Regions from separate parts of the Eubacterium sp. 1001713B170207_170306_E7 genome, predicted to be linked through region 2. Evidence: riboswitches for the same ligand, from Rfam matches in the RefSeq annotation. Region 2 holds a riboswitch; each other region holds the start of a gene.
The links. Region 2 has a riboswitch for cobalamin ahead of nikB (nickel ABC transporter permease). Riboswitches for the same ligand answer to the same signal wherever they lie in the genome.
Positions count from the first base shown of each region.

Region 1: it holds a riboswitch for cobalamin, as region 2 does, so the genes downstream of both, I2B62_RS16070 (DUF2284 domain-containing protein) here and nikB (nickel ABC transporter permease) in region 2, are expected to answer to the same signal.
Region 3: it holds a riboswitch for cobalamin, as region 2 does, so the genes downstream of both, I2B62_RS19695 (TetR/AcrR family transcriptional regulator) here and nikB (nickel ABC transporter permease) in region 2, are expected to answer to the same signal.

Region 1 covers NZ_JADMVE010000007.1:3,040-7,242, reverse strand. Annotated here, with positions in the region: gene I2B62_RS16075 (peptidoglycan DD-metalloendopeptidase family protein) at 1-1,051, opposite strand, end outside; cobalamin riboswitch at 1,406-1,580, shown strand; gene I2B62_RS16070 (DUF2284 domain-containing protein) at 1,691-2,296, shown strand; gene I2B62_RS16065 (hypothetical protein) at 2,321-2,851, shown strand; gene I2B62_RS16060 (sugar-binding domain-containing protein) at 2,834-3,772, opposite strand; gene I2B62_RS16055 (dihydroxyacetone kinase subunit L) at 4,019-4,203, shown strand, end outside.
Region 2 covers NZ_JADMVE010000008.1:144,103-148,305, reverse strand. Annotated here, with positions in the region: gene I2B62_RS17840 (M14 family metallopeptidase) at 10-984, opposite strand; cobalamin riboswitch at 1,220-1,400, shown strand; gene nikB (nickel ABC transporter permease) at 1,541-2,509, shown strand; gene nikC (nickel transporter permease) at 2,510-3,328, shown strand; gene I2B62_RS17825 (ABC transporter substrate-binding protein) at 3,396-4,203, shown strand, end outside.
Region 3 covers NZ_JADMVE010000012.1:14,951-19,153, forward strand. Annotated here, with positions in the region: gene I2B62_RS19685 (energy-coupling factor ABC transporter permease) at 1-602, opposite strand, end outside; cobalamin riboswitch at 768-897, opposite strand; gene I2B62_RS19690 (leucine-rich repeat domain-containing protein) at 1,317-2,162, shown strand; cobalamin riboswitch at 2,199-2,361, shown strand; gene I2B62_RS19695 (TetR/AcrR family transcriptional regulator) at 2,474-3,154, shown strand; gene I2B62_RS19700 (CpXC domain-containing protein) at 3,798-4,203, shown strand, end outside.

The DNA.
Region 1 (4,203 bases), on a different contig from region 2:
GTAAAATAAAGTTGTCTTTCTTTGAAGACATGGTCGGGTACTGCTTGGTTCCCTTTGAAACAATCTGAGCCACCGGCTCTTTCGCAACTGTTTCGGATAAGGTCGTTTCGCTCACAACCTTTCCGTCTTCATAGACGGTTTCGACTTCCTTATCAAGTTCTCCGTTCACACCTTGCTGTGTAACTACAGTTTGATCAACATATACATTCGGATCTTCCTGCTCAACGGTCTGGAAAGGTATGTCTTCTTTTTTAGTAGATGTTTTAGTCAGATTAATCTTTAAGATACTGGAGCTTGTCTCAGTCTCATTATTCTGGTTTTCTACATTCTCATTACTATTATTTTCAACGGTACCTTCAGCTGCTGGAGCTTCCTCTTGGGCTGGCTCATCGCTTTGGTCTCTTGCCACATCGGCTCCACCACGGCTTGCTACCTGGATTGGAGCATTCGTACTCTCTTCACTCTTACTCGGATTAGTATTACCTGTTGCTAAAAGATTAGCGCACTCGTCCGGACTGTTTAAGTCCTCGAGCGGAAAATTCTTAGGCGTTTCTACAACGTCACTCTGGATGTCGCATTTTACCAGCTTATCTGTACCCTGTACGTTACCGATCTTATTAATTGCACCTGCAATACCGGCCTGTACCTGGTCTGATGAAGCTAAGTTACCGACTTCCTGTCCGTCAACCTTTAATTCTACACCATGAACGCCGACCCGAAGGTTCTGGGCGTTCAATGCATCAGTAAATTCTTCCTCTGACAACATTGGTTTATTAAATGTGATGCTCTTTTTAATCTGTATATCATTGTAGACATATGCTGTTTCAATCGACGTTTTCGATCGCATATCCTGCTCTACCTGATCCAGACTCTGTGTAAACACAGCCGCATCTTTGGTATAGCCTAAAACCTCTCCGTCAACCATGACCTTGTAACCAAGACAGGTTGAAGAAAAGAATCCGAGAAGAAGCGCTACACAGAAACCTGTGAATACGACTTTTTCTCTTTTGCTCAAGTGCTTGGCGTAATGCGCAAGCTTCTTAAAAAACATCTGAAACTTGCCACTTGAGCGATGGCTTTCGTTGCTAATGCCTAATCACCACCCTCCTATATAATTTTGACCAAATTGTAAAGTTATTTACAATTTAGATATATTTTAACATATCCTTTGGCACTTGCCAATACCTTAACCGAAATTACTTAATATTTTATGAAAAATTCATTAAAATATACGTGTTTTAGGTTTATTTAAGGCGTCATGAGCACCTTTAGCAAATTTTAAGTATTTTTTTCTTTACATCTAACCGAAAAAGAAAGAGGAAAAATTTGTTGTTAAAAAAAAATTTACGGGAAATCCTCTGCCAGGGCCCAATAAACCTTGACAAAAGAAAATCAAAGGGATATGATAGGGATAACTTAATATTGTAAACATTATGTAAATGGGAAAAAGGTGAAATTCCTTTGCTGTAATCGCAGCTGTAATACAAAATGTCCTCTTGTGTGCCACTGTCCGCCGGATGGGAAGGTAAGAGGAATGCCATTGTAGAGCCAGAAGACCGGCATAATGTTTTCTTAAAACACTCCGATTTAGAGTTATTTAAGAGATACGTTCCCAATCCTTCCGTATTTTTTGCCTTCTCTAGCCGGAGAAGGCTTTTTTATTACACTAAATGAAGGTGAGGTATTCCCATTGATCGAAATAAAAAAACAGGCAAAACCAGCCAAGGAATTTAAAGGCGACACTGCCATCAAAAGCCTGATGACCATCAAACGCCAGCTTGAGGATAAACGCGGGCTGTTCGGTATCCATGAATATGCCTTTGCCAAAACCAGCGACCTGCTGTTTTCCATGGGCACCAGGCTCCTGTGCGAGGGCAACCAGTGCGGCCATTATGGCGCCACCTGGGCCTGCCCGCCGGCAGTGGGCAGCTATGAGAGCTGCGTCACCAAATGCCGCTCCTATGAGAACGTCTGCCTGCTTTCAACGGTCACCGATTTAAAGGGACAGTACGATTTCAAAGGCTGGCACCGGGCCCGCATGTTCCATGAGGCCGCCACAGCCAAGGCTGCCCGGCTTTTCAGAGCCCACTATCCCGGCGCGCTGGTGCTCTCCACGGAGGGCTGTATCCTCTGCGGCCAGTGCACCTATCCCAATGCCCCCTGCCGTTACCCTGACCAGATCTTTCCATCGGTGGAGGGCTACGGCATCGTGGTCATGGACCTGGCAAGCAAAACCGGACTTTCCTACAATAACGGCCCCGAGACCGTCACTTATTTCAGCTTTACCCTGTTTTAACCCTATTCAGAAAGGAGAACCACCATGAACCTGACCATTACCCCCGCTTCCTGTACCGAGCCCCTGCCCCCAGCCGTTTCGGTTTCCGATTTCCACGCACTCAAGGAAAAGTACAGCAGCCTCAGAAAAAAAGCGACCAAAGCTTACTGCGCATTGGACGGCGTTCTTTCCCTGTTTCAGGCCATTGCCCTGGAAAAGGGCATTGACTTTAACCCTGTAGTTTTCTATCCCATGTCCTCCTTTGTGCGAGAGCGGGATATCTGCCGGATAACCGAGCTGCTGCTGGAGAGTGCCTTTTCCGCGGGTGAAAAGAGAGTGGACTTTACCATCAACCTTTTTAACGCAGGCGTTATCTCCCTGTCCCTCAAAACCAGACAGCCCTGCAGGCCTCTTCCCCAGTATACAGAGGAGCTCCAGACCCTGCTCGCAGCCTATGACGGCATACGGGATACCCGGCGGATTGGCGGACGGGAGCTGACTGCCTTTATCCTGAGGCACCGCCACGGCCAGACCGAGGAAAGCTTTGGCAGTGATCTGCTATACGTCCGTTTTTAAGATTTTCTCAGCCGTTTCCTCATCAATGATCAGGTGGCGCGCAAACCCCGTGTTCAGACAGCCGATGGCCGAGCCCACATTGGCCTCGACAGGCACAATGCCAATGAAATTCTTGATCTTGGAAAGCGGCGCCAGGGGAATCTGGATGGCGAAGTCATCCTCTCCCTTAATCTGCTGCCCCTTCCAGTTAAAAAAGTAGGACAGAATATTGGAGGTTGCCCGCTCCGTGATCAAACGCCGCCCAAAGCGCAGGGCGGTGGCATGATCCGGCACGCAGGGATAGCCGCCAAGGGTCACCAGCGCGGTATCCGTCTTTTTCCACAGAGCCAGAATACTGTTGTAATTATCCGTGGTCACAAACAAATCCCGCTCCTGCTTGGTCGTGGGAAAGGCCGGCGAGATTAAAAAGTCCGCCTCAAAGCCCGTCTTCCGGGCAAACTCTGTGGCCAGCTCATTGGGGTGATAGCCCTTATGAGGCACTGTCGCTGTTCCGATCAGAGGGCAGACCTTTCCGCTGTACTGTCCGGCGAGCTCCCTGTTCGCCAGAATATCAATGACCCGGCTGATGTTATAACCCCAGCCAAGGCCCAGGATACGGGTTTTCGGAAGAATCTCCAGAAGGAAATCCACAGCGGCTTCATAAAGACGCTCCTGAGTTTCATTCTTATCCTCCGTACAGCTGACAACTTGGCAGCTCTTTAAGCCAAAGCGGTTGCAAAGCTCCCGGCTCTTTCCAATGCTGGTGCTGTCAAAGGACTTAATCTCAATTTTGACAATCCCCTCTCTGCGGGCTTTGTTCAGCAGATTGCTGACCGAGGGCCGCGAGATCCCCATGGACTTTGCGATCTCAGCCTGAGTCATATTCTCTTCATAATACATTTGCGCCGCAGTAATAAGACGGATCAGTTCTTTCTCTTTCATGATGCTCTCCTTATACAAATGTCAACAGCTTTTTTCTAAATATACTCTATTTTTTGACAAATGTCAATCTGTTGCTTTTAAGACTCAAAACCCGCAATACTTAACATTTGTCAATAAATCCCTCATTTTTTCTGTTTTTAGGGTGATTTTTAATGTTTTTAAATTATTTTACGTTTTTATTATTGACAAATGTTAAATCCAGTGATATTCTATAAGCAAGTTGAAACCGATACCGGAGGTGAGCGTATGCCAGTAGAAACCTTAAAAATCAAGAACATGTTATTGACATCTGCTAATAAAATTAAAAGCAGTGTCGAAAATTTAACCAAGCTGGACTGTGAGCTCGGTGATGGCGACCATGGAACCACCATGGAGAAGATCGCCAAGGCCATGATCTCAGAAGTCGATGCCTGGAACGAAGAAACCAACCT
Region 2 (4,203 bases):
TAGCAAAAATTAACGGGTCATTCCTGTGGTTTCCGCAAATTTGCCGTAGGTGATAAGCTCGCAGAAATCATCGGTCCAGAGGGTGGCGGACTGGTAGAGGACCACGCCGTCGTATTCGGCGTGGTAGGTGTCGAGGATTTTGCCGAAATAATCCCTGACCTCACCGAGGCGCTGGCCCTTGGCGATGAGCTCGCCCACCTTTACCTCGGGATACCAGAGGCCGTGATGTGTGGGCATAAGGTATACCAGATCAATCAGGTCCACAGGGCGGTGCCGCTGCTCGGGATCGCCGGCCAGCAGGCCGAGGTGCTTGAGAATATTGATGACATCCTTCTTATCTGCGTCGACCTCTGCCTGGGTAAAACGGCCCGCGCAGCCGCGTTCCAGCAGGATGCTGGGGATGCCGAGCACGCCGGCATAATTGTAGGCTCCGGTGGTGGCGGTGGATTTGACCATATAGGGCACGTCGACATGAAGGGCGGCCTGCCGGGCGGCTTCGGAAACCGCGGGGTCTGCCGCGCCCACGTAGTATACATAAGGCGTCAGGTCCTCAAAAATTTCGCCGCAGTGCAGGTCGATGTAGAAATCAATCTGAGAATAAAGGCTGTACTCAAAGAAATGGGCGACGCGGTCGGCCAGAGTGCCCTCGTGGGTTCCGGGAAAGACCCGATTGAGATTTTTATTGTCCTGCGGCATGAGTGTGGGGTAGCGGGACTCAAAGCCCGGAATATTAACAGGGTGGATGAGGATAAGATTTCCCTTCAGATGCCCGGGGGCAATTTCGCCGGCCAGCTGGATGGCGGCCTCGATGCCCACGTACTCGCAGCTGTGGATACCGCTGGTGATGAGCACGGTTTTTCCGCTGCCCGCGCCGTTGACCAGGGTGACGGGAACCTCGATTTCTGTGTGTGGGATGGGCAGCATGCCCTGGACTTTCTCGCCGGGGGCGGCTGTCAGTGTGCCGATGGATAGGTTTTTTTTCATTGCGGACTCCTTTCGTTTTTGAAATAATTTTGATTTAAGCCGATTGCCTTGAGTATAAGGCATGGCGAAAACCAATGTCAAGCAGAAAAAAATAAAAGCAAAAAATATACCGGGTGGGGGTATCTGCTTAAATTTATTGCTTTTATTTTTAAAAAAGACTGGACAAATGCACGAAAGTTCAGTATAATTTAAGCAATTTCACAGTTTACCATAGTGAAATATCCGTTTTTAAAATTTAATCATGCCAAATACAAGTTCCCGATCGGGGATTAAAAGAGAAACCGGTGCAAATCCGGTACGATCCCGTCACTGTAATAGGGAGTAGTCCGCAAGATGTCACTGAGGCACAGCCTTGGGAAGGCGTGGACATACGAAGAACTTAAGTCAGGAGACCTGCTTGTATTGTTGTTTTTAGTAATCTTACGGTAGATAGGAGGGCTTTGTTTTCATTCAGCCGTCTGGGCTGTTTTTTTAATGATTTTCATGCCCTTTCCCTTTTATTCTCCGTTTCGGATTGTTACCCGTATTGCCATTTTGACAGAGGAGGATTTCTTTATTGAACACGAAACAGCTTGTTAACCGTTTGCTGCAAATCGTACTGGTGCTTTTTGGCATCAGCTTTCTGACCTTTTGCCTGACTTATTTATCCCCCGGTGACCCGGCCGAGCTGATGCTGGTGGCCGGCGGCACACCGCCGTCTGAGGAGCTGCTGGCGGAAACCCGGGAGGAAATGGGCCTCAACGACCCGTTTCTGGTGCAGTATGGCAACTGGCTTAAGGGCTTTGTGACTGGGGATATGGGGACATCCTATTCCTCGAAAACGCCGGTGAGCGCAGTGCTGCTTGACTGCCTTGGACCGACCCTGGAGCTGGCGGCCGCGTCGCTCATTCTGATGCTTGTGATCTCCATTCCCCTGGGGATTCTGGCAGCCGTGTACCAGAATCGCTTTCCGGATTACCTGGTGCGGGGATTGTCCTTTATTGGCGTATCCTTTCCAGGCTTCTGGATCGGCCTGGTGCTGCTGTACGTGTTTGGCCTCAAGCTGAACTGGTTTCCCATCGCCACCTCGGGCACGGGCTTTATGAAGCTGGTGCTGCCTGCGGTCACGCTGGCCATTGCCATGTCGGCCAAATATACAAGACAGGTGCGCACCGCGGTGCTGGAGGAGCTGCGCCAGGATTACGTGGCCGGGGCCCGGGCCCGCGGCCTTAAGGAATCGGCCATACTGTGGCGGGAGGTGCTGCCAAACGCCATGCTGCCGCTGGTAACCCTGCTGGGCCTGTCCCTGGGCTCGCTGCTGGGCGGCACGGCGGTAGTGGAGATTATTTTCTCTTGGCCCGGCCTGGGAAAAATGGCTGTGAATGCCATCGCCGCCCGGGACTATCCGCTGGTTCAGGGTTATGTGATCTGGATCGCCCTGATTTACATGGTCATCAATCTGCTGGTGGATTTCTCCTACGGCTATCTGGACCCGAGGCTGCGGGAGCTGCACCGGGAAGTAAAAAGAAAGGCGGTGAAGGCGTAAATGAAAGCTTTTTTCAGGCAGAACAGGCTTTTTGCCATCTGCGGGATGCTGGCGGCGGTGATTGTTCTGATCGCGGTGTTTGCGCCGTGGATCGCGCCCCACGATCCCTATGAGACCATTATGCAGAACGCGCTCAGACCGCCGTCGGCTGAATACCCCTGTGGTACAGACCAGCTGGGACGCTGTGAGCTGTCCAGGATCATCTACGGGACGCGGGCGTCGCTGGAAATGACGCTGACGCTGGTGGTTATTGTCTTTGGGGTCGGGACATTTCTCGGTATGGTCGCCGGCTATTTCGGCGGCGCGGTGGACGCGGTAATCATGCGGATCTCGGACATGATGATCTCTTTTCCGGGCATGGTCCTGGCCATTGCCATTGCCGGGATGCTGGGGCCGAGCCTGTTTAACACAGTCATCGCCCTGGCGGTGGTGAGCTGGACAAAATACGCCCGGCTGAGCCGCAGCCTGGTGCTCAAGATTAAAAACAGCGCGTACATTTCCGCGGCGGTGGTCACAGGAGCGCGGACCGGCCGGGTACTGGGCGGTTATGTGGTGCCAAACATCATTCCGACCATGATCGTAACCGCGGCCATGGACGTGGGTACCATGATGCTTGAGCTGGCGGCGCTCTCCTTTCTGGGACTGGGGGCACAGCCGCCCACACCGGAATGGGGCTTGATGCTCAATGAAGGGCGGCAGTACCTGCAGACCGCGCCCTGGCTTATGCTGTTCCCGGGCATCGCCATTTTTATGGTGGTTTCGGTGTTTAACCTGATGGGGGACGGACTCCGGGATATACTGGACCCGCGTCAGGATTAGAGCAGCGGGTCTGCAAAATAAACAAGGTTTTTATTTTAATTTTCATATGAATATGAGAGGAGACAAAATGAGTAAATTTAAGAAACTGGTATTAGCAGTGGCGATTCTGGCCATGACGGCGACAGGATTATCGGGCTGCGGAGGCAGCGGAGGTTCTTCGGGATCCTCAGATCAGCTGAACATCGGGGTGACGAGCTTCGCGGATACGCTGGAGCCGACCGAGCAGTATTTCAGCTGGGTGGTCATGCGCTACGGCGTGGGTGAAACCCTGGTAAAGTTCAACGAGGAGATGGGCGCAGAGCCCTGGCTGGCGGAGAGCTGGGAGCTGGGCAGCGACAACCTGACCTGGACCTTTAAAATCCGCGACGGCGTCAAGTTCTCAAACGGCACCCCGCTGACGGCTGACCTGGTCAAGGCGTCGCTGGAACGGACTTTTGAGATGAGCAAGCGCGCCAGCTCGGACTTTTTCCAGTACGACGCCATGACGGTGGACGGCTCAAACCTGGTGATCAAGACCAAAAGTCCGACACCGGGGCTGCCTGGCTGCCTGGCCGATCCGCTGTTTTTGATCGTGGACACCACTGTGGATACCACCGCCTTTGCCACAGACGGGCCAATCTGTACAGGGCCTTACGCGGTCAAGTCCTTTGACAAGGAAAAATGCGTGGTGGTAAAGAATGAAAATTACTGGGACGGTGAGGTACCATACAATGAAGTGAACATCCAGGTCATCGACGACGCCAACACCCGCGCCATGGCGCTCCAGTCCGGCGAGGTAGATATGGCTGTTAACATCAGCAGCAGCGATTTATCCCTGTTTGAGGGCAACGACCAGTTTGACATCAACAGCATCGCATCGCTGCGGACGGTGCTTT
Region 3 (4,203 bases), on a different contig from region 2:
GATGCGGCCACACCGCCCTGTTCAGAAGGATAAGCCAAAGCCAGCTGGAAACTGGTAATACAGTAGGTGAACAAATCCCCAAGCGCGGCGGCAAGAAAAACGCCAACCTTGCGGTTAACCTTCAGCTTCTGGCAGAGCTTGTAGATGCCAAAAGACACAAAGGGGCCGGCAATGGCCATTGAAAAGGTGTTTGCGCCAAGGGTGGTTAAGCCGCCGTGCGCCAGCAGGATGGCCTGGAATAATAAGACGATGATGCCAAGAATACTGACCGCGCTTGGTCCAAATAAGATGGCCCCAAGACCTGTACCCGTCATGTGGGAACAACTGCCTGTTACAGAAGGGATCTTGAGTGATGAAATAACGAAAATGAAAGCGCCAGCCATGGCCAGAAGCGTAATGGATCTTCTGTTGCCCGTCAGGGTTTTCTTAATTGAGAAAAACCCGGCAGCTAAAAAGGGAATACAGATAACGCCCCATGCAATGCAGTACCCCACAGGAAGATAGCCCTCCATAATATGCATTGCGTTTGCGGCGGGTACAATCCCGAATACAAGCGCCCACGCGCCCAGCAGTGTGACAAACTTTCTTTGGTTCTTTGTCATTTTTACCTCCTCCAAAAATGAATTTTACCGGGCTACGATTCAATCAACAGGACAGCAGGGCGAAAAAAAACCGCTTACCAGACGGATAAGCAGTGAAAGTACGAAATAACGAATCCTAAAACCTTATAATTTCGTCCTGACACTCAGTTATCTCCTCGTAACCAAATGTATTGCAGTTTTAATGATCAGCATCCTGACTTGACTTGCGTCTCACAGTGGCGGGACCGTTTGGGATTTACACCCAATTATGCTTTAACCATCGTTTGTGATGGAAACCATTAAAGTGCGCCGGTGTACCGGCTACGCTTTTAATTATAGCACCTTGTTCCATAATGTCAATAAGAAAAGTTGAATTTTTTTAAAAAAGAGCAGAAATAATTATACACATACCCCCTATATGTATTTTGAGCGTTCAAGTTAAGAGTATAAGAAAAAAATATGGATAATCTTAAATGCTTTTTGATTATTTGACAAAATCGTAAAAATAAACTACAATAGGTTCTGAAATTGACTTTCAAAACTTTTTATATATAATTAATGCGTTAAAATAAATATAAGAAACAAAACAGCCGTTTGAAGAATAAAACCATTATATGGAAATAAAAGAAACATTTCGGAAGTTTTATTGTTTTGACTTATGAAAAGTTCCTGCCGCAAGGATAAGAGCAATGCGGCTGAAAGTCCAGTCAGAAGAAGAAATTTTGGAGGAAACAGATGAGTGAGAGCGCAAAACGTATCGAGGCTTTTTCAAAAAAAGACCTGCCAAAGACAAATATCAAACGTGTCAATATTCCGGAAGGCTTTGAACGGATTGGCGTAAACGCGTTTAAAAACCTGACAAAGCTGAAGGAGGTTAGAATCGCAGAATCCGTGAAGGAGATATGCGGTCATGCCTTCGAGGGATGCACCATGCTTTCCGCCGTCAGTCTGCCCTCAAGCCTGAAGCTTTTGGGAGAGGCCGCCTTTATGGAGTGCCGCCGAATACAGTCGCTTGAAATACCCGGGGGCGTCCAGTCCATCAAGGACCGCACCTTTAAATTCTGCCGCGGCCTGGAAAGCATCACCCTGCCGGACAGGCTTGCCCGGATCGGCGAGAATGCTTTTTACAACTGTGATAAGCTGGCGCGCATCGAGCTGCCAGATACCATCGAAAGACTGCCCTTCAGAACCTTTTACATGTGCAAAAGCCTGGAATCCATCCGGTTTTCGCAAAATCTAAAATATATCGGTAAAGAAGCCTTTGTGAATTGCAGCTTTCAGCAGCTGGAGCTGCCCGAGAGCCTGGAAGTTATTGAAGAATCCGGATTTTTGAAATGCAAGAAGCTCACAGCCCTTAAGCTGCCCAAAAACGTTAAGACCATTGGAAAATGGGCGTTTCATGGCTGCCCCAACCTCAAGAAGGTTGAGATAAGGCACGATCCCGATGAAGTGGGCGAGTGGATCTTTAACCGGAACGATGTGACCGTATATTGCTACGAGGGCTCCAAAATAGACGTCTATTGCAGGCAGTACGATTATAAGGTCCACTATATCCAGCCGGATTTTCGATGTAATTCTTGACAAAAAGCATTTGAAAAGCTATGATGAAAACAATTAAATAAAGATTTTATCCTGTGTAATGGGAAAAGGGTGGGAGACCCTTGCTGTAATCGCAGCTGTAATACAAAAAGCCAGTCCGGAAACCACTGCCAGTGCGGCGGGAAGGGGATGTGGATGATATTGTAAAGCCAGAAGACCAGCACAGAGATATGTTTTAAACTCCGATTTAGAGTGACAAGACAATTCCAGAGCCCTCCTTAGACGGCCGCTGTTTTCCTTCTCTGAATCCGAGGAGGTTTTTTAATTGCGAAGCAAAAAAGGAGAGAACCGCTATGGCGATAAATCTGGAAGCACCGGAAGGAAAAAAGGAACGGACCAAAAAGGGGAAACAGACCCATGAAAACATCCTGCACCAGGCCAAGGAGCTGTTTTATACCCGCGGCTATAACAATACCGGAATGACAGACATAGCTGCCAACGCCCAGGTGGGCCTCGGCACCCTGACCTATTACTTTAACCGAAAAGAGGACATTGTCGACGAGATCATCAACACCTATTTTATGCGGCTCTATGATTTTGTGGGCGAAAACTCAGATAAGGCAAAGCTGCAGTATGTTAAGTACTGTACGGCCATGATTCTTTTTTACACCGGCATTGTGGAAGACCCTCATGTCATGAAATTCTATTACGAAATCACACTTCGGGACTGCAATAAAATAAAGCGCCTGATGGTTTTAAAGCTGTTCAGCCGATCCGCTTTAGAGTATTTTAATAAAACCTATACCGAGGAAGACATGGAGGCCTATACACTGGCTTTTTACGGCGCCCAAAAAGAAATTTTCATCCGATACTACGAGCGAGAGCTGCCCTTCAAGGCTAAAAAGCTGGTAAAATCAATCGTGTACCACATGTTCCGGCTCCTCGATGTTGATAATGATACGTTAAAAAACAGCATGAAAGACGGCTTTGTTTTTCTCGGTGCTTATCGGAATACACTGCCCCAGATATTATAAGATGAGGGTAAAAAAGTAATAGTTCCTTAATTGCGAATCGCACCCTCCAGCGAAGATCTTTAAAAATAAAAAACGCTGAAACAGCCCGGAAAATGGTACTTTTAGCAACTGTATTTAAAAAAAATCAAAAATAGAGGTTGCAAAAAATAAATTATAATGCTAGAATAAGGCTTGTAAACGAGATGACAACAAATTGTATCAATTGCAGCTATTCTTTAAAGAACGACTCGTTTGCATAATTTAATAACAACTGTAATGAATTGCCGCATGATAATCATTCTGGTTATATGCAGCTAGGGTGTTTTTGAGAGTTTCTCAAGACGCCTGAGGGAAGTAGGTGTGAATCCTAGTACAGAGCCGCTATCGTGATGCTTGCCGGAAACCACTGGTAAAGACGAGTCGGAAACCTGTTTGTTACAGTCTTGATGTAAGTAATCCTCGTCACTAGGGTTATTCATCGAAAACATAGACGCTCTACGGCTATTCTGGGGCTTCTATCACAGATATTCATAATCAAAAATATTGTACCGATCAAAACAGCAATGGTTTTGGTGGCGTATGGTTTATTTGAATTGGATTTCTATGATAGGAGCCCCTTTTTGTATACAAAATTTTTGAGAAGGAACAGAGAGGAGGCCATATCATGGCCAAAACAAAAACCATTACCATCGAGTGTCCGAAGTGCCGCGAAGCCTTTGAGGTTAAAGGATATGAAACCATAAACGCCAGTCTGGATGAGGAGCTGAAGGCAAAGCTCATTAAGACAGAGCTGTTCAGGCACACCTGTCCAGCGTGCGGTGCGATTTTTTCAGAGCCCTATTCGTTAAAATATCAGGACATGGAAAAAGAATACATGGTGATCCTGGATATGGGCGGTGTTGATACAGCGGCGGCAGCGGAGGAGGTTCTGGAGATGTTTCCCAATTACCGGCTCCGCATTGTGAAGGATGTGATGGACCTTCTGGAAAAGATTCATATTTTTGAGTCCAACCTGAATGATAAGATCATCACCTATCTGGATCATAAGATATACGAGGACGTATCCGCAA